4 regions of the Streptomyces sp. NPDC048353 genome follow, and region 1 is predicted to be linked to each of the others. Evidence: riboswitches for the same ligand, from Rfam matches in the RefSeq annotation. Region 1 holds a riboswitch; each other region holds the start of a gene.

What was found. Region 1 has a riboswitch for cyclic di-AMP ahead of ACZ6RC_RS12450 (M23 family metallopeptidase). Riboswitches for the same ligand answer to the same signal wherever they lie in the genome.
Region 2: it holds a riboswitch for cyclic di-AMP, as region 1 does, so the genes downstream of both, ACZ6RC_RS15715 (C40 family peptidase) here and ACZ6RC_RS12450 (M23 family metallopeptidase) in region 1, are expected to answer to the same signal.
Region 3: it holds a riboswitch for cyclic di-AMP, as region 1 does, so the genes downstream of both, ACZ6RC_RS17790 (LysM peptidoglycan-binding domain-containing protein) here and ACZ6RC_RS12450 (M23 family metallopeptidase) in region 1, are expected to answer to the same signal.
Region 4: it holds a riboswitch for cyclic di-AMP, as region 1 does, so the genes downstream of both, ACZ6RC_RS18655 (M23 family metallopeptidase) here and ACZ6RC_RS12450 (M23 family metallopeptidase) in region 1, are expected to answer to the same signal.

Annotation. Positions count from the first base shown of each region.
Region 1 covers NZ_JBVJGU010000003.1:481,056-486,601, forward strand. Annotated here, with positions in the region: gene ACZ6RC_RS12440 (STM4011 family radical SAM protein) at 1-46, shown strand, start outside; gene ACZ6RC_RS12445 (SGNH/GDSL hydrolase family protein) at 33-800, opposite strand; gene ACZ6RC_RS12450 (M23 family metallopeptidase) at 1,002-1,961, opposite strand; cyclic di-AMP (ydaO/yuaA leader) riboswitch at 1,964-2,121, opposite strand; gene ACZ6RC_RS12455 (tyrosine-protein phosphatase) at 2,513-3,334, shown strand; gene ACZ6RC_RS12460 (DUF6126 family protein) at 3,401-3,556, opposite strand; gene ACZ6RC_RS12465 (helix-turn-helix domain-containing protein) at 3,577-4,224, opposite strand; gene ACZ6RC_RS12470 (aspartate aminotransferase family protein) at 4,331-5,546, opposite strand, start outside.
Region 2 covers NZ_JBVJGU010000004.1:97,921-103,466, reverse strand. Annotated here, with positions in the region: gene ACZ6RC_RS15740 (urease subunit alpha) at 1-304, opposite strand, end outside; gene ACZ6RC_RS15735 (urease subunit beta) at 297-626, opposite strand; gene ACZ6RC_RS15730 (urease subunit gamma) at 643-945, opposite strand; gene ACZ6RC_RS15725 (TetR/AcrR family transcriptional regulator) at 1,086-1,706, opposite strand; gene ACZ6RC_RS15720 (ABC transporter permease) at 1,813-2,802, shown strand; cyclic di-AMP (ydaO/yuaA leader) riboswitch at 3,423-3,595, shown strand; gene ACZ6RC_RS15715 (C40 family peptidase) at 3,599-4,075, shown strand; gene ACZ6RC_RS15710 (ATP-binding protein) at 4,158-4,610, opposite strand; gene ACZ6RC_RS15705 (8-amino-7-oxononanoate synthase) at 4,780-5,546, opposite strand, start outside.
Region 3 covers NZ_JBVJGU010000004.1:580,436-585,981, reverse strand. Annotated here, with positions in the region: gene ACZ6RC_RS17805 (phosphocholine-specific phospholipase C) at 1-1,376, shown strand, start outside; gene ACZ6RC_RS17800 (hypothetical protein) at 1,431-2,003, opposite strand; gene ACZ6RC_RS17795 (PadR family transcriptional regulator) at 2,000-2,446, opposite strand; cyclic di-AMP (ydaO/yuaA leader) riboswitch at 2,830-2,989, shown strand; gene ACZ6RC_RS17790 (LysM peptidoglycan-binding domain-containing protein) at 2,992-3,894, shown strand; gene ACZ6RC_RS17785 (hypothetical protein) at 3,962-4,732, opposite strand; gene ACZ6RC_RS17780 (Type-2Aa cytolytic delta-endotoxin) at 4,949-5,527, opposite strand.
Region 4 covers NZ_JBVJGU010000005.1:15,897-21,442, forward strand. Annotated here, with positions in the region: gene ACZ6RC_RS18650 (PrsW family intramembrane metalloprotease) at 1-1,188, shown strand, start outside; gene ACZ6RC_RS18655 (M23 family metallopeptidase) at 1,339-2,454, opposite strand; cyclic di-AMP (ydaO/yuaA leader) riboswitch at 2,466-2,613, opposite strand; gene ACZ6RC_RS18660 (PP2C family protein-serine/threonine phosphatase) at 2,870-4,015, opposite strand; gene ACZ6RC_RS18665 (MFS transporter) at 4,390-5,546, opposite strand, start outside.

The DNA of each region.
Region 1 (5,546 bases):
GGAGCGGATCCCGGCGGCGCCGCCGGGCGGTCCTAGAGGGGCATGAGGTCGGGCCGCTTGGCCGCCACGTGGTCGCCCGAGCTCTCGCCCCGCAGCCGGCGGCCGATCCACGGCACGAGGTACTCCCTGGCCCACAGGATGTCGTCGCGGCGCAGGTCGAGCGCGCCGCGCGGGGGCAGGGGCGGCCACGGCTGGTCCGGGTCGGCCGGTACCTCGATGCCGAGGACCTGGGCGGCGCGGAGCGCGACGCGGGTGTGTCCCTCGGGCGAGAGGTGCAGCCGGTCACCGTCCCAAGCCCGCCTGTCCTGGACGGACTTGAGCGACCACAGGTCCAGGACCGGGCAGCCGTAGCGGTCGGCGATGGACCGGACGTGGGCGGTGTAGGTGGCGATCTTGCCGCGCAGATGGCGCAGCACGGGTACGTCGCGGGTGTCGAAACCGGTGGTCACCATGACCGTGCCGACGGCGGAGGTGAGGTCGGCGACGGCGCGCTCGAAGCGTTCGGCGACGGCGTCCGGGTCGCTGCCGGGCCGGATGATGTCGTTGCCGCCCGCGCAGAAGGTCACCAGGTCGGGGGCGAGCTGCTTCGCCCGCGGGACCTGCTCCGCCACGATCTGGTCGAGGAGGCGTCCGCGCACGGCCAGATTGGCGTAACGGAACGCGTCGTTCTCCGGCAGCCGGTCGGCGAGGAGGACCGCGAAACGGTCCGCCCAGCCGAGGAAGCTCCCGCCGGGGCCGGGGTCTCCCACGCCCTCGGTGAAGCTGTCTCCGATCGCCGCGTACGACCCGAATACGTCCATGTCTCTTGATCTCGAATCGTCTGCCACGGGAGCACATCTTTCCTTTACGGGTGTGACCTACGCGACCGTAAGGAGGGGTTGACGGAGGGTGAGATATGCCACCGGTCAAGATTGCGCCAAGGCGGAATACGCGAAGGGCCCGGCACGAAGGTGCCGGGCCCGGTGCGCACCCGGAGAGAAGGCGATTCCGGGTGGGGTGCGTCAGATACCGACGCCCTTCTGGCGGAGGTACTCGAGCGGGTCGATGTCCGAGCCGTAGCTCGGCCCGGTGCGCATCTCGAAGTGGAGGTGCGGGCCGCTGGAGTTGCCGGTGGAGCCCGACAGGCCGATCTCGTCGCCGCCGCTGACGGACTGGCCGGTGGAGACGGAGAGGGAGGAGAGGTGGGCGTACTGCGAGTAGGTGCCGTCCGCGTGCTGGATGACGACCTCGTTGCCGTACGAACCGCTCCAGCCGGCGGAGTGGACGGTGCCCGCGCCGACGGCCTTGACGGAGGTGCCGGAGGAGGCCATGAAGTCGACGCCGGTGTGGTAGCCGGAGGACCACATGGAGCCCGAGGCGCGGTACTGGGTGGAGATGCCGCCGCTGACGGGGGCGACCCAGCCGGAGGACGCGGCCTGGGCGGGCTGCTCCTGGGCGGGCGCCGGCTCGGTGCGCTCGGCGCTGCGGGAGCTGCGGGTCTCGGACGCGTCGGCGGAGGACTTCTCGGCCTTGGGGGCGGCCTTCGGCGCGGCCTTGGGGGCCTTGGCCTTCGGGGCGGGCGCCTCGGCCGTCGACTTCGCGCCGATGCTGAGCTTCATGCCGGGGAAGATCAGCGAGGGGTTCTCGCCGACGACCTGGCGGTTGTCCTGGTAGAGCTTCTTCCAGCCGCCGGCCAGGTGGTGCTCGGAGGCGATCTTGGACAGGTAGTCGCCCGCCACGACGGAGTACGTCGTGGGCTTCGCCTTGGCGGCGGCGGGGGCGGCCGGCGCCTTCGCGGGAGCGGCGGCCACGGCGGCGACGGCCTGCTCGGGGGTCACGGTCGGGGCGGACTTCTCGGCGGCGTGGGCTCCGGTCGCGCCGAGGAGCGGCAGGGCGACGACGGCGCCGCCCGTTCCGGCGGCGACGAATCCGCGCGTGATCGGGTTGACCTTGGGACGGCGGTGCTTACCCTTCGCGGGCATGGCGAATTCCTCTCCGTCGCCTACGAGGTGAGCTGTCGGGTTCGGGCTGGAGTTGCCCGGTCGCGATCGCTCGCGACTTCACCCCAAGCCGTTCCGGATCGACCGGATCGGCGTACTACCTGGGTCCCCCGCTCCTGCCGTACGTGGGTGGGTGCGGATTCCGGACGGTGGCAGGATTCGGCGGTCCGACCGGATTGACGGTGACCGTAGACGAGCGGGGTCGGCGTGAACAAGCCGCTCTTTTCCCCGCCCATTCGGAGGAGCGATTTACGTCCGGAATTCCGGTCACCCTCCGTGGATGCGGGACTCTCGACATCCTTTTCTCGCAGGGCGTTTGCGGAAGACGATCAGGCACGGTCCGTCACCTGTGAGACGCTGCTCACGCGTCGAAACCCATCTCCCCTGCAATCAGGGCGCGTTATCACCAAGGCCCTAATTCGGACAGAACACCCATTCCCGTCCGAGGGGTGTGCGCCCGGCTCGCCACCCGGAATGATTGCCCCTGGAACCGATCTCGTATCGTCGAAGTCCGCCAACCTTCAGGAGCACTCGTGACGCAGCAGCTGCCCCAGGTCTCGTCGACCGAACCCGAGCTGACCGGGGTCCGCAATTTCCGGGACGTGGGCGGCCTGCCGACCGAGGACGGCGGGTCGGTCCGGTTCGGACGCCTCTACCGCAGCGGCCACCTCGCCCATGCCACCGAGGACGACGCGGCCTTCCTCGCCGGCCTGGGGCTGCACACCGTCTTCGACTTCCGCAACGCGGCCGACCGGAAGGTGGAGGGCGCGGACGTCGAGCTGCCCGGCGTGCGGAACGTGAACATCCCGCTCAACGACCCGGCGGACGGCAAGGAGTTCTGGAAGCTGGTCAGCGGCGGCGAACTGGATCAGCTGCGCGAGGCGCTCGGCGACGGCAAGGCGGCCGACCGAATGTCCGATTCCTACCGGAAGATGGTGGTCGAGCGGACGGCGGAGCACAGCCGCGTCCTGCACGCGATGGCCGACGACAGCGTTCCCGCGCTGATGCACTGCGCCGCCGGGAAGGACCGGGCGGGGCTCTCCATCGCGATCTCGCTGCTCGCGGTGGGCGTCGAGCGGGAGGCGATCGAGGCGGACTACGTCAAGTCGAACGACCCGCACCGCCGCTACAAGATCCGCCGCAGCTCCACCTCGGCGGACGCCATGGCGCCCGAGGTGATGGAGCTGCTGAGCCCCCTCTTCGACGCGCGGGTGGAGTACCTCCGGGCGGCCTTCGAGACGATGGAGCAGACCTGGGGCACGGTCGAGGCGTATCTCTCGCAGGGCCTCGGGCTCTCCCCGGAGACACGGGAGCGCCTGCGCCGGAGCCTGGTGACCGGGCCCACCGAGGTCTGAGCGGCCGGGACCGGCGCGACGAGCGAGCGGGGCCGGGCCCGGAGGCCCGGCCCCGCTCCTGGTCCGCTACTGGTTCTGGCCGCCGAGCAGGAACAGCAGGTAGAGGAAGCCGGCGAAGAGGTGCCCGGCCACCAGATAGGCGAAGAGCCGCAGGACCAGGCCCTTGGGGAACTTGCCGCCCCCACGCTCCTCGCCGGTGACCGCAGTTGATTTGTCGGACATGTCGGATCCCTTCCGGGGGCTCATCGCGGGCGGGCGGTCGTGTCGCCGAGACAGGTCTCGGCCGCGGGGCTCTGCATCAGCGTGTGGACGAAGAGCAGGTCGGCGCCCCCGCGCGTGGCGGCGCCGATGCGGTGGGGCGTGAGCGAGTCGAAATGGGCGCTGTCGCCCGGGTCGAGGACGTGCACGGCGCCGCCGAGGGAGAGCCGCACCCGCCCGTCGATCACGTGCAGCCACTCCTCGCCGGGGTGGACGCGCACGATGTCGGAGCGGGTGGCGTACGGCACGTGGACGCGGAGCGCCTGCAGGGCGCGGCCGGCTCCGCCCGCCTGGTGGTAGATCCAGCCGTCGGCCTCGACCGGCTCGGACCGGCCGGCGCGGATGACCGGGTCGCGCTCGGGGGGCACCTCGCCGAGGAGCGCGGAGACCGTCGTACCGTAGATACGGGCCAGCGCGAGCAGCATCGGCAGCGAGGGCTGGCGCCGGCCGGTCTCCAGGCGCGAGAGGTGCGCCGGGGAGAGCCCGGCCCGCCGGGCCGCGACTTCCAAGGTGAGCCCGCGCCGTCGGCGCAGCCCCCGCAGCTGGGGGGCCATGTCGGGCAGCGCGCCGGCTTCGTCCGGGCCGTCCGGCGCGAGGGGGTCCGGGGACGGCTCCCCGGGGAGGTGCTCCATGCCCCCATTGCGCCAGGGTCTTTCCCCTGAGGCAAGTTTCTTGCCTCAGGGGCAAATCCGCCCCGGCCAGCAGCGCCCGACCGTGCGGGGCCGTGCCGGGCCGCCGCTAGCGCTGTGCGACGGCCTGCTTGACCAGCGTCTTGCCGAAGTCCCACATCAGTCCGCCGCCCCCGTGCGCCTCGTCCATCACCGCCGTGAAGGCGGTCATGAACCGCTCCACGTCCGTCTCGTCGATCACCAGCGGCGGAATCAGTTTGATCACTTCCATGTGATCCCCCGACACCTGGGTCAGGATGCGGTGCCGCTGGAGCAGCGGGACGACCACCATCTGGGCGAAGAGTCCCTTGCGGGCGGCCTGCAGCATGGTCCACCGGCCGCGCAGCCCGAGCGAGGAGGGACGCCCGAACTGGATCCCGATCATCAGGCCCCGGCCGCGGATCTCGTGCAGGAGTTCGTAGCGCGGGACGAGCTCCCGCAGCCGCGAGGACAGCAGCTCGCCCATCCGCCGCGCGTGCGCCACCGTCCCCTCGGACTCCATCACCGAGAGCACGGCCAGCCCTGCCGCCATGGCCTGCGCGTTCGACCCGAAACTGGCCGAGTGGACGAGCACCCGGTCCATCGAGGAGTACACCTTCTTGAAGATCCAGTCCTTGCCCAGGGTCGCCCCGACGGGGACGTACCCGCCGGAGAGCGCCTTGGCGACGCAGACCAGGTCGGGCTCGACCCCGTCCTCGTGCTGGTACGCGTAGAAATCGCCGGTCCTGCCGAGCCCGGTCTGCACCTCGTCGGCGATGAGCAGCGCCCCGTGCCGGTGCAGCAGCTCCTGGGCCGCGCGCAGGAATCCGGGCGGGGCCTCCTGGACGCCCTTGCCCTGGATGGGCTCCACGACGAAGGCGGCGACGTCCCCCGCGCGCAGCTCCCGCTCCAGCGCGTCGAGGTCGCCCAGCTCGATCGGGGTGTCGGGCAGGAGCGGGGCGAAGCCGTCGCGGAAGCTCTTCTCGCCGTTGACGGAGAGGGAGCCGGTGGTCAGGCCGTGGAAGGCGTGCGAGCAGTAGAGGATCCTCGGCCGTCCGGTGGCGTACCGCGCGAACTTCAGCGCCGTCTCCACGGCCTCCGTGCCGCTGTTGCCGAAGAAGACCCGGTCCAAGTGGGGGCTGTGGGCGAGGAGCCGTTCGGCCAGCAGTCCGGGCAGGGGCTGGCAGTCGAAGCGGGTGAGGTCGGCGAGCGAGGCGTCGAGGACGTCGTGGAGGGCCTTGCGGACGACGGGGTGGTGCCGGCCGAGGCCCATGACGCCGAAGCCGGCCAGCATGTCGAGGTAGTCG
Region 2 (5,546 bases), on a different contig from region 1:
CGATGCCGGTGATCCGGCCGTCGCGGATGCCGATGTCGGCCTTGACCACGCCCCAGTGGTCGATGACGACCGCGCCGGTGATGACGGTGTCGGGCGCGCCTTCGGCGCGGGTGGTCCGGGCCTGCCCCATCGACTCGCGGATGACCTTGCCGCCGCCGAACACGGCTTCGTCGCCCGCGCGGCCCGGGCCTCCGGAGCGGTCCTCCTCGATCTCGACCAGCAGGTCGGTGTCGGCGAGCCGGATCCGGTCGCCGGTGGTGGGGCCGAACAGGTCGGCGTAGACGGCGCGGTGGAGCTCAGGCATGGTCGGCGCCCTTCGGGTCGAGCGGGCCGGCCGTCTCGCCGCGCAGCCCGGGGACGACCCGGCGGCCCGCGAGCGGGACGAGTTCGACCTCGACGGGGATGCCGGGCTCGAAGCGCACGGCGGTGCCGGCGGCGATGTGGAGCCGCTGTCCGCGCGCGGCGGCGCGGTCGAAGTCGAGGCCGGGGTTGGCCTCGGCGAAGTGGTAGTGGGAACCGACCTGGACGGGCCGGTCGGCGGCGTTGAGGACGGTGAGGCGGGTGACGGGGCGCCCTGCGTTGAGGACGACTGCCCCCTCCGCGTACAGGATCTCTCCGGGGGTCATCGGCGGCGCTCCCCGGTCACACGATCGGGTCGTGGACGGTGACGAGTTTGGTGCCGTCCGGGAAGGTGGCCTCGACCTGGACGTCGTGGATCATCTCCGGGATGCCGGCCATCACGTCGTCGCGGGTGAGCACCTTCCGTCCGGAAGCCATGAGTTCGGCGACCGTTCGGCCGTCGCGCGCGCCTTCAAGGAGGTGCGAGGTGATCAGGGCGACCGCTTCGGGGTGGTTGAGTCTCACTCCGCGCGCTCTGCGCTTCTCGGCCACGTCCGCCGCCACATGGATGAGCAGTCGTTCCTGTTCGTGCGGGGTCAGTTGCACGCTTCCACCTCACAGTCGTCCACCGGGCGGTTCCCTCCCGGACAGCAGCGGACCTTACCGATCTTCAACACTCTGTTGAGCTGCGGTGATGCGCTGCCGGGTCAGACATTGCACGTTAGGGCGGAAGTTTTTCCGACGCGTTAACTCGGGCTTTGCGTCTCCATGGACATCAGTCCGCGCAGCCCGTCCTCCAGGACCCCGACCTCCACGTCGCCGAAGAGTGCCTGCTGGGCGATGAAGCCCTGGGCGGTGGCGATGAGGGTGCGGGCCACGTGGTCGGCGGGGACGTCCGCCGCCATGAGGCCGTTGGCGCGGTAGGCCTCGACCAGCAGCGCCCAGGCCTGGCGCATGCCGTGGTAGCCCTCGGAAAGGGTCGCGTAGAGCCGTTCGTCGCGCAGCGTCTCGGACCAGACTTGGATGATCAGCCGCGCGAAGGCCTGGCGGTCCGCTCCCGCGACGCGCTCCTCCAGGAAGATCCGCAGGACCCGGCCGAGGAGGACGTCGGGGGTGGGCGGCGGCACGGTCAGCGACGCCTCCTCGAACGCGCCGCGGATGCCGTCGAACGCCTCCGACGCGATGGCGGCGATCAGCTCCTCCTTGCCGCGGAAGTAGCGGTAGACGGCACCGGCCGAGAGGCCCACCTCACTGAGGACGTCCTGCATGGAGGTGGCGTGGAAGCCGTTGCGGGCGAAGCAGCGCGCGGCGCCGTCGAGGATCTGACGGCGGCGGGCGTCGAGGTGTTCCTGAGAGACGCGGGCCATGGTCCGAATTTAAAACGAACATTCATTCTTGACAAGCGGCCACGCCGGAGGGACAGTGGGCTCAGAGCCTAAAACGAACGATCCTTCTCTTTGAACGGAAGTCGCCATGTCTGCCACCGGCACCCGCAAGACCGTCGCGGTGATGGTGCTGATCCCGGTCGTCGCGGCCCTGGCCCTGTGGGCCTTCGCCTGGCCGGCCGCGCGCCTCGCCCCGCGCGACCTGCCGCTCGGCGTCGCCGGCCCCGCCACCGCCACCGCCCCGCTGGAACAGCGCCTCGCCGAGCACGACGGCGCCTTCGAGGTCCACCGTTACGACTCCGAGGAGGCCGCCCGTAGGGCGATCGAGGACCGGGTCGTATACGGCGCGGTGGTCGTGACCCCGCAAGGGCCCCGGCTGCTGACCGCGTCCGCCGCGAGCCCGGTCGTCGCGGGGCTCCTGCGCGAGGCGGTCACCGCGCAGCTCCCCGCCGGCGCGCCCGTCCAGGTGACCGACGTCGTCCCCACCCCGGCCGACGACCCGCGCGGCAGCGCGTTCGGCTCGAGCCTGTTCCCCCTCATCCTGGCCGGAGCGGCCTCGGGCGTCGTCACCACGGTCCTGGGCCTGCGCCGCGGGCGGGCGGTCCTGGCCCTTGCCGGCGCGGCGGCACTCGCCGGGATCGTCGGGGCCACGCTCGCCCACAGCTGGCTGGGCGCGCTCACCGGGAGCTGGTGGGCCGAGGCGGGGGTCCTCGGACTGACGGTGCTCGCCATCGGCGCGACGCTCGCCGGACTCGCGTCCCTCTTCGGCAAGCCGGGCCTGGGCCTCGGGGCGCTGCTGATGGTGCTGCTCGGCAACCCGTTCTCCGGTGCGGCCAGCGCGCCCGAACTGCTGCCGGCGCCCGCCGGGGCGCTCGGTCAGCTGCTGCCGCCGGGCGCCGGCGGATCGGCGCTGCGGTCGGTCGCCTTCTTCGACGGCGCGGGCGCGGGCTCACCGCTCCTGGTGCTCGGCGTCTGGGCAGCGCTGGGCCTCGCCGCGGTCGCCCTGGGCGGCCGCCGCACCCGGCCGGCCACCGAGCCGGAGACCACTCCGGCGCCGCAGCCGGCCCCGGTGGGCTGACGCCCCCACGAAAACGGCCGCGTGCCCCCGCTGTAGCGGACGGGGGCACGCGGCTTTCGCGTGCGCGCAGGGGCGGGCACGCGGCTCGGTTCCAAGGGGCCGGCGCGAGGGGCATCTCGCTGCAGATCGGCTCCCCCTGCGGGCGAGAGCGAGGTGCACGCCGACCCGCCGGCCTGTGCGCTGCGCGTGCTGGACGGCGAGGGGCGGGCGGAACGGGTCACCGTTCGGACGGCGAGCGGCGGGCGGAACGGGTCACTCTTCCGAGGACTCCGGCGAGTTGACATTCCCGCGTGTCGTGTCGAGGTCCACTCGGCCCACGAGGTGCGCAGAATCCCTCCCCCGTTCGGCGTAGTCGACGAATCCACATATGACCGGGGCGGGTTGCACGGCAGGTGTACACATCTGGCTGAATCAGGCGTTCCACCCCTGGTGCGGGGCCCCTTGGGCAAACCTCTGAAGATCACGAAACCTTCTTGTCCACCCGAACGGGTCAGTCGTGAGGAGCCTCACATATCGCCGTTTCAACTCGGATTTCACCCCGGATGTGGGTCAAGATCCGTGACGACGACAAGCCCCCGCCACCACGGCGGGGCGGTCCGGGCGGACGCCGAGTCCTGCCGCTGTCCCGGACGTCTGGTCGACAGAGGTGGATCGGCAGGAGTGGAGGACCCGAGCAACACGGGACGACCGGGCACGTGGGCCGTTCCTCGGGGTGAAGCCGCAGCCGCGGCCGGGCATCTTCGCCTGCCCGAACCCGACAGGTCATCCTTCACAGGCGGCTGACGAAGGGTTGCGCATGACCGCGCAGATTCATGTCCCGTCCCTGCTGTCCCGGGCCGGAGCCGTCTCGGCTCTCACCCTCGCCGCCGTCGGCGGCACGCTGCTGGCACCAGGTGCCGCACCAGAGGCCCAGGCCGCGACCTCACACGCCAACAAGGCCCTGAGCGTCGCCGCCTCCAAGAAGGGAGCGCCCTACAAGTACGGCGCGTCCGGACCCAGCCGGTTCGACTGCTCGGGGCTCACGGTCTACTCGTACAAGAAGGCGGGCAAGTCACTGCCCCGTACGGCGCAGCAGCAGTACAACAAGACCAAGCACATCTCCGCCTCCAGCAGGAAGCACGGAGACCTGGTCTTCTTCCACTCCGGGGGAAGGGTCTACCACGTGGGCATCTACGCCGGTCAGAACAGGATCTGGCACTCCCCCAAGACCGGCTCCTGGGTCAAGCTCGACAAGATCTGGTCCTCGAAGATCTACTACGGCAGGGTCCGCTGACGGGTCGTCCGACCGCGCTGCCGGAGACCGGCTGAGGGCGCCCCGCCGGCCGCGGAGCCGGGGGCCGCGGCCCGACGCCCGGTCAGGTCCCCGCGAGCGGCGCCGAGACCGGGCGCCGGAGCGCCCAGGGCAGGTCGATCCAGACCGTCTTGCCGCCCTCGTCGGTCGGAGTGACCGAGAGCCGGCCACCCGCCTCCGCCGCGAGGAAACGGATGATCACCATCCCCCGGCCGTTGTCCTGCTGGACCGCGGCCGGGAGTCTTCGCGGCCAGCGCGGGTGGCTGTCGGTGACCCCGACGTACAACCGCTCCTCGCGCTCCAGCCGGACGTCGACGGTGAAGGTGGGCGACTGCCCGAAGGTGTGCTGGACGGCGTTGGTGGCCAGCTCCGAGACGATCAGCCGGACCGTGTCGCCGGTGTCGCTGTCGTCCTCGAGCCCCCACTCCCGGAGGACGTCGTCCACGTATCTGCGGGCGGCGGACACCGAGGCGGGATCGCTCGGCAGCGTGACGGATGCTTCCTGATGGTCTGCCATGGCGACGCTGTCCTTCCCACCGGGGGCACGCCCCGGACTGCACGTCGCGTCAGCGTGCCACCGATCGTGCCGCCATAGGGGCCGATCGCCCAAGATATGCAGATATCAGTCCCCCGAAGCGGTGAACTCGGGCGTGTCGCGGGGCCGCCGGGGACGGCCCGGGCACGGCCTACACCGCGCGCGGGGCCGTCCTGACGATGGTGTCCACCGCCTGGGCGATCCGGTCGTCACCCAGATCCGCGCGCGCCGTGAGCCGCAGCCGGGAGATGCCGTCCGGCACCGACGGCGGCCGGAAACAGCCCACCGCCAGGCCCTCCTCGCGGCAGTCCGCCGCCCATCGCAGCGCCGCCTCCGGTGACGGGGCCCGCACCGAGACCACGGCCGCGTCCGGGCGTGCGGCGGTCAGGCCGGCGTCGGTGAGCAGACGGTGCAAGGTCGTGGCGACCGTCCTCGCCCGCTCCGCGAGAGCGGGATCGCCCTGGATCAGGCGCAGGCTCGCGAGGGCGGCGCCCACGGCGGCCGGGGCGAGGCCCGTGTCGAAGATGAACGTCCGGGCCGCGTTGACCAGGTGCTCGATGACCCGGGCGGGCCCGAGGACGGCACCGCCCTGGCTGCCGAGGGACTTGGACAGGGTCAGGGTGGCGACCACGTCCGGGTCACCCGCCAGTCCGGCGGCGTGGAGCGCGCCGCGGCCTCCCGCACCGAGCACGCCCAGACCGTGGGCGTCGTCGACGACGAGCGCGGCGCCGTGGGCGCGGCAGGCGGCGGCGAGTTCGGGCAGCGGCGCCCGGTCACCGTCCACCGAGAAGACCGAGTCGGTCACCACGAGGGCCCGGCGGCCGTCATGGGCCTGGAGGGTCTTGCGCACGGAGTCGGGGTCGGCGTGCGGGACCACGGCCGTCTCGGCACGGGAGAGGCGGCAGCCGTCCACGATCG
Region 3 (5,546 bases), on a different contig from region 1:
TGACGTGGAAGGTCTACCAGAACGCGCAGGACAACTACGGCGACAACGGCCTGGCCTACTTCAAGAGGTTCACCGACGCCCGGCCCGGCGACCCGCTGTACGACCGGGGCATGGGGTCCGTGCCCAAGGTCACCGGTTCGACGCCGGACGACATCGCCGCCGCCATCCGTGCGGATGTCGTCGCCGGCACGCTCCCCCAGGTGTCCTGGGTCGTCGCGAGCGAGGCGTTCTCGGAGCACCCGTACGCCCCGCCCGGCGACGGCGCGCACTTCGTGGACCTGGTGTACCGCGCCCTGGCCGCCGACCCGGAGGTCTTCGACGGGACGGTCCTCTTCCTCAACTACGACGAGAACGACGGCTTCTTCGACCACGTGCCGCCGCCGGTCGCCCCGCCGGGGACGCCGGGCGAGTACCTCGACGGCGTGCCGATCGGCCTCGGCTTCCGGGTCCCGATGGTCGTCATGTCCCCGTGGACGCGGGGCGGCTGGGTCAGCTCGGAGGTCTTCGACCACACCTCCGTCCTGCGCTTCATGGAGACGTGGACGGCGGCCATCGGCAAGCCGGCCGCCTGTCCGAACATCAGCGCCTGGCGCCGCAAGGTGACCGGTGACCTCACGGGGGTCTTCGACTTCGCCCGGCCGGTGTACGGGGTGCCGTCGGGGCTGCCCTCGACCGCCAAGGTGATCGGGCAGTCCACGTGCGGTCCGCTGCCGAACCCGGTTCCGCAGGACAACGCGCTGCCCGCGCAGGAGCCGGGCACGCGTCCGGCGCGCGCCCTGCCGTACCAGGTGAACGGCAACCTGGACCGGTTCGAGTTCGGGACGGGGGGCAAGATCCTGGCCTGGTTCTCGATGACGAACCAGGGCGAGCAGGCCCGGCGGGCCGCGCACTTCACGATCCACCCGCACCAGCACCGGGACACGGCGGCCTGGCAGTACACCGTGGACCCGGGCTCGACGTCGTCGGACTACTTCAACATCGGGACGGGCTCGGGGTCGGGGAAGTACGACATCTCGATGATGGGCCCGAACCGCTTCCTGCGCCGCTTCATCGGCGACGCGTCCAAGGCGGGCCGGGCGGTCGAGGTCGCGTCCCGCTTCGCGACGGAGCCCGGCACCGGGAAGACCGCCGTCTACTTCAGGCTGACCAACAGTTCGGCGGGCCCGGTGACGTTCACGATCCGGTCGAACGCCTACCGCTCGGACGGCCCGTGGACGTACACGGTCGCGGCGAACTCCTCGCGTGAGGACCACTTCAACGCGGTGGCCTATCACGGGGGTTGGTACGACTTCACCATCCTGGCGGACATCGACGGCACCTGGTCCCGCCGCTACACCGGCCACATCGAGACCGGCGCGCCGAGCGTGACGGGCTAGCTTGGGCTCGGCGCGGGGCTCGGGCATCCGGGTACGGCGCCGGGCTCGGGCGGGTCAGGTGTGGGCCGGGGCGAGCGGCGCGCGCTTCTTGTTCCGGGCCTCCGCGACGGCGTACGCGCATCCCGGCAGGACCAGCAGCACGCTCGCCCACAGGGGCATCCGGAACAGCGGGTCGACGCCGGCGAGGCTGTCGGTGATCACCAGCGCCGGCAGGCCGACGACGAGCGCGACGAGCCAGCCCTTGCCCAGCCCCAGGGAGCCTCGGCGCAGCTCCAGCGCGACGGTCGTCACGGCGATGGCGCCCCAGAAGGCCGTCCGGCCCGGGGTGACGTCCACGCCCGCCGTCCAGTGGCGCAGGTGGGCGAGCAGCAGCAGGAGGCCCGCCATGAAGGTGATCATGGCGGCGAGGCGCGCCGCGCGGCGGTGGAGCGGCCTGCGCGCCCGGGCCCAGGAGGCGGCGAACGCCGTGACGTCCTCGCCGACGACGTCACGCGGCGTGCGCCCGGCGGCCTCGGCGTCCTGGAGGTGCGCGGCCAGCTCGGCGAGCATGTCGCGGAGGGTCGCGTCGTCGATGCCCCGGTACTCCCAGTTGCTGCGGCATATCGCGAGTACGCGTTCGGTTGTCATGTGGTCTTCTCCCCCGTGGGTGCGTCGGTGTCGGGCGGCTCGCCGGTCCCGGCCGCGGCTTCGGCCCGGGCCTCGGTCGGGGCCCGGTCGGTGGTCGCGGTCAGGATGCGGCCTGCCTGCGCGGAGAACTCCCGCCAGACGGTCCGCCCACTGTCCAGTTCGGCCCGGCCGGCGCCGGTGAGCCGGTAGTACTTGCGGGGCGCGCCGCCGCTGGAGGACGGCGCGCGATAGGACTCGACGAGCCCGGCCCGCTCCATCCGGGCGAGCAGCGGATAGATGCTGCCCTCGCTCACCAGCTCCAGGCCGCTCTCCGTGAGCGCTTCGACGAACTCGTAGCCGTAGCGCGGCCGTTCTCCGATCAGGGAGAGCAGGCACAGGTCGAGCACCCCGCGCAGAAGCTGACTGCGCCGCTGGTCACCGGCGCCCGGCAGCTCCTTTGTCATGCGGTGCATGGTAGTGGTGACTACCTTGCGCCGCAAGACAGCCCTTTCCAGGTCCACCACCCCCCTGAACTATCGCCCCAAAAGGGATATTCAGGTTTATTGGCCGCATTACCTTATTGTTTGCACACTCCGGAGAACAAGCGATAAAGAACGACATTACTGACTCAGTGACGTGAATCACGACGATGCGTGGAACCGTGCCCACCCACCCGTCGACCCCGTACCGCGCAAGGAAGTTCGGCACCGCCCGACGCCCGATCGAGGGCCACGTCACACAAGGCGCGCGCATTCCGCAATTAACCGCGTCATCGGAGACTTGTTTTCGCCGACATTTCTCGCCTACGGTCACCTGCATTCGGACGGATCGCCGAATCCTGCCACCGCCCGAAAGACCACCTATTCACCCGTCGGCAGGAGCGGGGGACCCACTTTTCTCTCCGGTTCGGGATTCCGGATCGGATCGGGGTGAAGTCGCACGCGTGCGGCCGGGCATCTCCAGCCCGAACCCGACAGCTCACCCCGCAGGCGCCGGAGAGGAACCCATCATGCCTGCACACGGTAAGCACCGGCGCCCCAAGCACCGAACCCTCACCCGCGGTCTCACCCTGGCCGGCACCGGCGGCGCGGCCCTGGCCCTGCCCCTGGTCGCGACGGCCGCCGCCCACGCCGCGCCCGCCCCGGCTTCCGCAACCCCCACCGCCATTGCCGCGGAGAGGACCGTTTCCAGCGCCGCGGAAAAGATCAAAGAATCGATTCCCGCCGCTGCCGCTTCGACCGCCCGCACCTATACGGTCGCGTCCGGTGATTCCCTTTCCTTGATCGCACAGGAACAGGGCATCCGGGGCGGCTGGAAGGTTCTCTACACCACCAACCGAAGCGTTGTCGGTGACAATCCGTCACTTATTCACCCGGGTCTCGAACTGACGATCCGCAAGCAGGCGGCCGCCGCGCCCAAGGCCCCCGCGAAGGCCAAGGCGACGCAGCCCAAGGCGAAGGCCAAGGCCAAGCCGAAGAGCGCGACGAGCACGAGCACCGAGCGCGCCAGCCGCTCGCAGGAGCGCGGCGCCGCCCCCGTGAAGGCTGCCCAGCCGGCCGCTCCCGCCGCCGCGCCCGCCGCCCCGCGCTACAGCAACGACCTCGACGGCTGGATCCGCGAGTCGCTCGACATCATGGCCTCGTACGGAATCCCCGGCAGTTACGAGGGCATCCAGCGCAACATCATGCGGGAGTCCTCGGGCAACCCCCAGGCCATCAACCTCTGGGACTCCAACGCCGTGAAGGGCACCCCCTCGAAGGGCCTGCTCCAGGTGATCGAGCCGACCTTCCTGGCCTACCACGTCCCCGGTACGTCGATGGACCTCTTCGACCCGGTCGCGAACATCACCGCCGCCTGCAACTACGCGGCCGACCGCTACGGCTCGATCGACAACGTCAACGGCCCCTACTGATCCTCCCTTCGGGGGCGGACACGGCAGGGCTCCCGGCCGCTCGGGGGCCGGGAGCCCCGCCGTCCGCTCAGCGCGCGATGTCCGCCGCCGGGCCCATCACGATGACCGGCTCCTTCATCGGGTCCAGGGCGCGCAGGAGCTCGGGCATCACCTCGCGGGCGAGCGAGACGCACGCCTGGGTGGGCCCGCCGTGGTCGACGTGGATCCACACCCCGCCGCCCTTCGCCGCCCCGAGGGGCCGCTTCTTGTTCAGCGGACTCGTCCCGGGGATCCGGTTGTAGTCGATGGCGATCACATAGTCGAAGGAGCCTTCCAGCGGCTCTCCGGCGAAGCCCGTGCCCTGGAGGGCGAACTCCTCGTCCTGGTCGTACGGCAGCAGTGAACCGGGGTCCGGGAGCCGACCGCCGGCGTCCCCGATGCGGAACACCCCGATGGGTGACCGCAGATCGCCGGCCACGTGCTCGTCGGTCCAGCCGCGCAGCGCGTTGTGGGCGGGCCACGGTCCTGCGACGCGGTTCCACCGCCTGCTCGGGTCGCGTTCGTAGAGGACGGCCTCGGCCTCGTTGGTGGTCGTCGTCGCGCCGAGCACGACCAGGGCCTGGGTGGTGCCGGCGGGGAAGGCCGCACGCGTGGACGGACCGACTCCGGGAAGGCGGTCGACCCAGGCGGGTTCGGGCCTCGGGGCCGGAGGGCGATGGGGTACGGAGTCGCGGTCGCCCGGCGGTCCAGCCGCTCCCCCGGCGGGTGGCGGGGGCGGGGCCCCGGTACAGGCGGCGAGGAGCAGCGCCGCGCACAGGGTGGTCGTCAACGCTCGTACGGCGGCCTTGCGGACAGGCATGGGACAGCATCCTCCGAGGCGGGGGGAGCAACGCAGCGATCCGTACCCGATCCGCGTCCGACTCTGTCCCCGGTCCCGCACACTCACCCGTCCAGGGCACGCGGCCGGCCGACGCGCCTGGTGAGGCCGCGGATCTCTGGCCTCCGGCCGGGACGGTCGGCTGCTTCCGGCCCGGGACGGCGGGCCGGGGCGGGTGTCCGCCGATTCCTCGGAGGGTCAGGCGGCCAGGCCCAGTTCCTGGCGTACCACGATCGCGTTGAGGCGGATCGCGAACGGGACGATGTCCTCGATCCCCAGCGTGCCGACCCGTGCCTTGTCCAGCCCGAGCGTCACGTCGATGCAGAAGGCGATCGCGTACAGGTACGCACCGGTCTCCTCGTCCTGCAGGGCGAAGAACAGGTCGCGGTAGTACGACGTGCGGTCCTCGGTCTCCTCGTAGTACGACAGCCCCGGCTCGCCCTCCTGCGCGGCGAGGCCGGTGAAGGCGTGGACCAGCTCCTTCTCGATGGTGTCCCAGAAGGAGGCGTCCGCGAACTCCTCCGGGAGCGCCTGCCGGACGGCCTCCTTGAGGGAGAGCACCATAACGAGGACGGGGGCGTTCTCCTGGAGCCCCCAGCCGCGGACCATCTTGACGATGGCGCTGTCCGGTATCGCGGCGGCGGCCTCCCTGATGTTGTCGAAGTCGAAGTTGACGGTCGCCGGGGCGATCGCCTCCTGGAACAGCCGGTCGACGGCCCGGGCCTGGGCGAGATGGTCCGGGCCCACCTCGATGACGGTCTTGAAAGCGGCGGCCATGACTCCTCCTGTGGTGTGG
Region 4 (5,546 bases), on a different contig from region 1:
GTCCGGGCCGTCGCCGTGGTCACGGTGCTCGCGCTCTGCGCCCTGGTGATCCTCGGGTTGGTGCGGCACGAGACGGGCACGGAGGGGTTCCTCGTCGGGCTCGGTCTGGCCGTGCTGCCCGTGCCGCTCCTGATGGCCGCGTTCCGCTGGCTCGACCGGGTGGAGCCGAGCCCCTGGAAGAACCAGCTCTTCGCCTTCGCCTGGGGCGCCTTCGCGGCCGCGCTGGTGGCGCTGACGGCCAACACGTTCGCGGTCCGCTGGATCGCGACCGCGACCGCCGACCCCGCCTCGGCGGACACCCTCGGCGCCACCGTCGTCGCCCCGGTCGTCGAGGAGAGCGCCAAGGCCGCCGCGGTCCTGCTGCTCTTCCTCTTCCGCCGACGGGACTTCACCGGAGTGGTCGACGGCGTGGTCGTCGCCGGGTTCACCGCCACCGGCTTCGCCTTCACCGAGAACATCCTCTATCTCGGCAGGGCCTTCGGGGAGGACCAGGAGTTCGGCGACTCGGGGTTCGGCTCGGTGACGGCCGGGACCTTCTTCGTACGGATCGTGATGTCGCCGTTCGCGCATCCGCTCTTCACGGTGCTCACCGGCATCGGCTTCGGATTCGCCGCCCTCGCCGCCCGCCGCCGGCGCGTCCGCCGCGTCCTGCTCCCCCTCGCCGGCCTGATACTCGCCATGGGCATGCACGCCCTGTGGAACGGCTCGGCCGTCTTCGGCGGCTGGTGGTTCCTCGTGGTGTACGGCGCCTTCATGGTGCCGGCGTTCGCGCTGCTGACCTGGCTGGCGATATGGAGCCGGCAGCGGGAGCTGCGGACCATATCCGGGCAGCTCCCGGCGTACGCGGCGGCCGGCTGGCTCTCGCCCGCCGAACCCCTCGCGCTCTCCTCCATGAGGGCCCGCTCGGTGGCCCGCGCCTTCGCCGCACGGACGTACGGCAAGACGGCGGCGCGGGCGGTCGGGGAGTACGAGGCGTTCGCGACGACCCTCGCCTTCCTGCGCCACCGGGCCGAGCGGGGCGCGGCGGAACCGGACTTCGCCGCCCGCGAGCAGGAGCTGCTGCACCACCTCTGGCACCGCAAGGCGGTCGCCTCGCCCGCGCTCACGTACGCGGCGCGGGCGACCGGGCAGGTATGGGCGCCGCCGCAGTACCTCGACTACAGCGGCTACAACCCCTATCGGAGCTGACGCGTTCGACGGCGGGACGCTCAGCCCCCTCGCGCGCAGCCGAGCGGTCGGACGGTCAGGCCCCCGTCGCGGAGCTCATGCCCTCGCCGCGGACTTCAGGCCCTGGCCGCGGTCGTTCAGGCCCGCGGACTTCAGGCCCGCGGGCGATGGTCAGAGGTTCAGGCCCTTGTCGCGCAGCCAGGCGGCCGGGTCCACGCCGGAGCCGCCCGGGGTCTTGACCTCCAGGTGGAGGTGCGGGCCGGTGACGTTGCCGGTGGCGCCGACGCGGCCGATCGTCTCGCCGGTGCCCACCGACTGGCCCGCGGAGGCGGTCATGGAGGACAGGTGGCAGTACCAGACCTCGGTACCGTCCGCGAGCTCCAGGACGATGCGGTAGCCGTACGAGCCGGACCAGCCTGCCGACTTGATGGTGCCGCCGTGGACGGCCTTGACCGGGGTGCCGGTGGGGGCGGCGAGGTCGAGGCCCGTGTGGTAGCCGGAGGACCACATCGAGCCGGACTCGCCGAACGTGGAGGTGATGACGTACGAGGAGGTGGGCAGGGCGTAGCTCGCGGCGAGCTTGGCCAGGCGCTCCGCCTCGGCCTTGGCCGCCGCCTCCGCCTCGGCCTTCTTCTTCGCCTCTGCGGCGGCCTTCTCCGCGGCGCTCGCCTTGGCTGCCGCTTCGGCGGCGGCCTTCTCGGCGGCCGCCTTCTCCGCCGCGGCCTTCTCGGCGGCGTCGGCGGAGGCCTGCTGCTGCTCGGCCTGCTGGAGGATGCGGGCGCGCAGCGCCTCGCCGGCGTCGGCGGTGGACGCGGAGGCGGAAGCGGCGGAGGCGGATCCGTTCGCGGAGCCGGCCGTCCCGGTCGTCTCGGTGGGCAGGGCGAGGGTGGCGGTGAGCGGCTGGAGGTTGTCCGTACCGGCGCCGTCGACGCCCTCGGTTCCGCCGGTGCCGTCCGCGATCAGTTCGCCGACGCCGGGCAGTTCGGAGGCGTCGGGGAGGTCGAGGTCGGGAAGGGAGATGGAGACGGCCGGCTTCTCCTGGGCGGTGGCCAGGCCGCCGGCGCCGACGGCGGCGATGACACCGACGCCGAGGACGGTGGAGGAGCGGGCGAAGCCGGAGCGCTGCTTGACCACGCGGTGGCGGCCACCGGAGCGGGCCTGCTGGCGGAGGGAGTCCTCGGTGGGATTCCACTCCTCCCACGCGCCGGTGTCGTTGTCCGTCCCGGCGGCACCCGAGGCACCGAACGCGTCGAAGGGGGCTTCGGGGGCAGGGGTGTTGGACGCCACGGAGGCGTGCTCCTTTCCTTCCTTCTCGCCTACCGGGTTAGCTGACGGGTTCGGAGCAGGAAGGTCTCCTACGAGCACTGCCGCACAGGTGCGAAAGCGCCCGATTCACCCCAAGTAGTGGTTCCCCGGTTCCTTTTCAGGATTCGGCGCGTGCGCACGGTGCCGTCTCTAACGACGGCTGGGACGACCGCGCTGCGTTATCGAACGTTAATAGACAGGGGGTCTGTATTCCAAGCTGTTCCTACTGATCGTTCATGGGATTGCGGGGTAATGGCCCGACTTGCCCCCCACATGACCCTGTTTCAGTGAAAAGGCGCCGACGAAACCGAATCTGATGTTTCGTCAATTGTTATCGGAGCGGGACCTTTCGATCACGGATGGTCACCACAGTCGGTCGTCATGGCACCGCAGGCCGTCACGGCACCACCGGCATGGTCCGGCGCCGCTCCGGCTGCCCGCGTGCCGGGCGGCTCACCGCCAGCAGCGCCATGTCGTCCGTCGTCCCGCCGCCCGTGTACCGCCGCACGTCGTCGACGAGCGCGTCCAGGAGCTCCTCCGGTCCGGGGAAGATCCGGCCGGCCAGCCGCTCGGCGGGATCGTAGAAGGTGCCGTGGGCGTCGCGCGCCTCGGAGAGGCCGTCGGTGTAGAGGAGCAGCGTGGCGCCCGGCGGGTACGGCGTCTCGTCGGCCCGGTCCGGCCAGGCGGCCAGATCGCCCATGCCGAGCGGCAGCGCGGACTGGCTCGGCGCCAGCATGGTCAGGCCGCCGTCGGTGTAGAGCATCAGCGGCTCCGGGTGCCCGCGGTTCACCACCCGTACGAGACCGGCGCCGCGCGGGATCTCCGCGAGGACGGCGGTGGTGAACCCCTCGGCGGCGTCCAGGCCGGTCCGCCGGGTGCCCTCGCGGGCCAGGGCCCGCTCCAGGCGCTGGGCCACGCCCTCCAGCGTCGACTCCTGCTCGGCGGCCTCCCGGAAGGCGCCGATGACGACGGCGACGGCCTCGACCGCGTCCATCCCCTTGCCCCGTACGTCGCCGACCACGACCCGTACGCCGTAGGGGGTGTCCTGGACGGCGAACAGGTCACCGCCGATGAACGCGTCGGCCTGCGCCGCCTCGTAGCGGGCGGCGACCTGCAGCCCGCCGATCCGCTCTGCGGGCGTCGGGAGCACGGCCTTCTGCGCCGCTTCGGCGATCACCCGCGCCGACGCCAGGCGTTCGCCGCTGCGGCGGACGACCCGGTTGATCAGCAGGGCGAGCGCGGCGACCGTGATGACGGTGAGGGTCTCGGTGAGGGCGGGGACGTCGGTGACGGTCCTGTTGTAGAGGTGCAGTCCGACGGAGGCGAGGACGGCGGCGATGCCGGTGAGCAGGGTCGTCAGCATCGAGAAGAGCGGCGCCGCGATGAGCGGGGCCGCGGAGAACAGCGGGGCGGCGGTGTAGGCGGGCGGGGTCGCCAGGTCGAAGACGACCCCTCCGGCGATGATCAGCGGGGGCAGGGCCCGGACGAACCGGCGGGCGCGCTCGGCCCGTGAGGGCGGACGCGGGCGGGGGTCCGGGCGCAGGTGGGGAAGGCCGTGCGGGCCCGGGTGCGGACGTGAGCGGCCGTGCGAGGGGGTGTTCGAGGCCTGACGCGGGCGTTCGTGCGGGCCCGGGCGCGGATGCCCGGAAGCCCCGTTCCCCGCCGCTCGCTGCCCCACCTGTGCTCTCCTGCCGGATCCGTGCACGGCGCCGGACGGTACCGTGCCCTTCCCAGCGTGCCGGTCGCCGCCCCGGGCGGCGACCCCGCGCCGCCGAGTGGAGTACGGCACGCGGCCGCCCCGGTAGCCCCGGTATCCCCGGTGGCCCCGGTGGCCCCGGCGGCCCCGGTGGCCCCGGCCGCCCCGGCGGCCTCCGGACAGCGTCCGGAGAGCGCCGGCCCCCCGTCGGGGCGTACGGCTCAGCCCGTCGCCGCCAGCCGGCCGCGCCGGGCCAGGGCCCCGATCGCCACCGCGCAGCCGAGACCGACCGCGGCCAGGACCAGCCACGGGGTGGCGGAGCCGCCGGCCACGTCGAGCAGCGCCCCCGTCCCCAGGTTCCCGAGGGTGATGCCGATCCCGCAGACGGTGTTGTACAGGCCGTAGTGCGTGGCGACCCACCGGCCGCCCGAGAGGGCGACGACCGTGTCCATCTCGTACGGGTAGAGGACCGCGTTCCCGAGCGCCAGGACCGCCGCGCACAGCAGCAGCCCCACCACCCCCGGCACCCCGGCCGGGAGCAGGAAGGCGGCGCCCATCAGCGCGAGGCCGAGCACCAGGCAGCGCTCCCGGGTCAGCCGGCGCCCGCACCAGGCCGTGATCCGGAGCTGGCCCGCCAGGGCGACGAGCGCCGAGACGACGAACAGGGCGGTGGTCGGCGCCGTGCCGTCCGCCGCGAGCGGCAGCGCGAGATAGACCTGGAAGGACAGGACGTACGAGCCGGTCATCGCGAGCGAGAAGAGCCAGAAGGTCCGGTTCGCGAGCACGGTACGGAACTGGCCCCGCCCGCCCCCGGCGTCCGGAGCCGCGTCCCCCCGGGCCCCGGCCCGTACCGGCAGGTGCCGGAGCTGCACCACCGTCAGGACGGCGAAGAGCGCCGCCGCCACCACGCACGTCAGCCGGAAGGAGACCCCGGTCAACGCCACCCCCACCAGCGGCCCGAGCAGGATCCCCGCCTGGTAGTGGATGTTGAAGAGGGCGAACGCCTCCACGCGCCGCTTCCCCGCCTCCGCCGCCAGGTACGCGCGGACGGCGGGGTTGAACAGCGCCCCCGCCAGTCCGGTCGCCACCGAGGCGGCGATCAGCACCGGCAGCGACTGGGCGAAGGCGAGCGCCCCGAAGCCGGCCGTCCGCAGCGCGCAGCCGGCGACGATCAGCGGCTTGAAGCCGAGCCGGTCGGCGAGGGCGCCGCCGATCAGGAACATGCCCTGCTGAGAGAGGTTGCGGGCACCGAGGACGAGCCCGACCGACCAGGCCGCCATGCCGAGCCCGTCGGCGAGATGCGCGGCGAGGTACGGCATCAGCATGTAGAAGCCGAGGTTGATGGTCAGCTGGTTGACCAGGAGCAGCCGCACGGCCG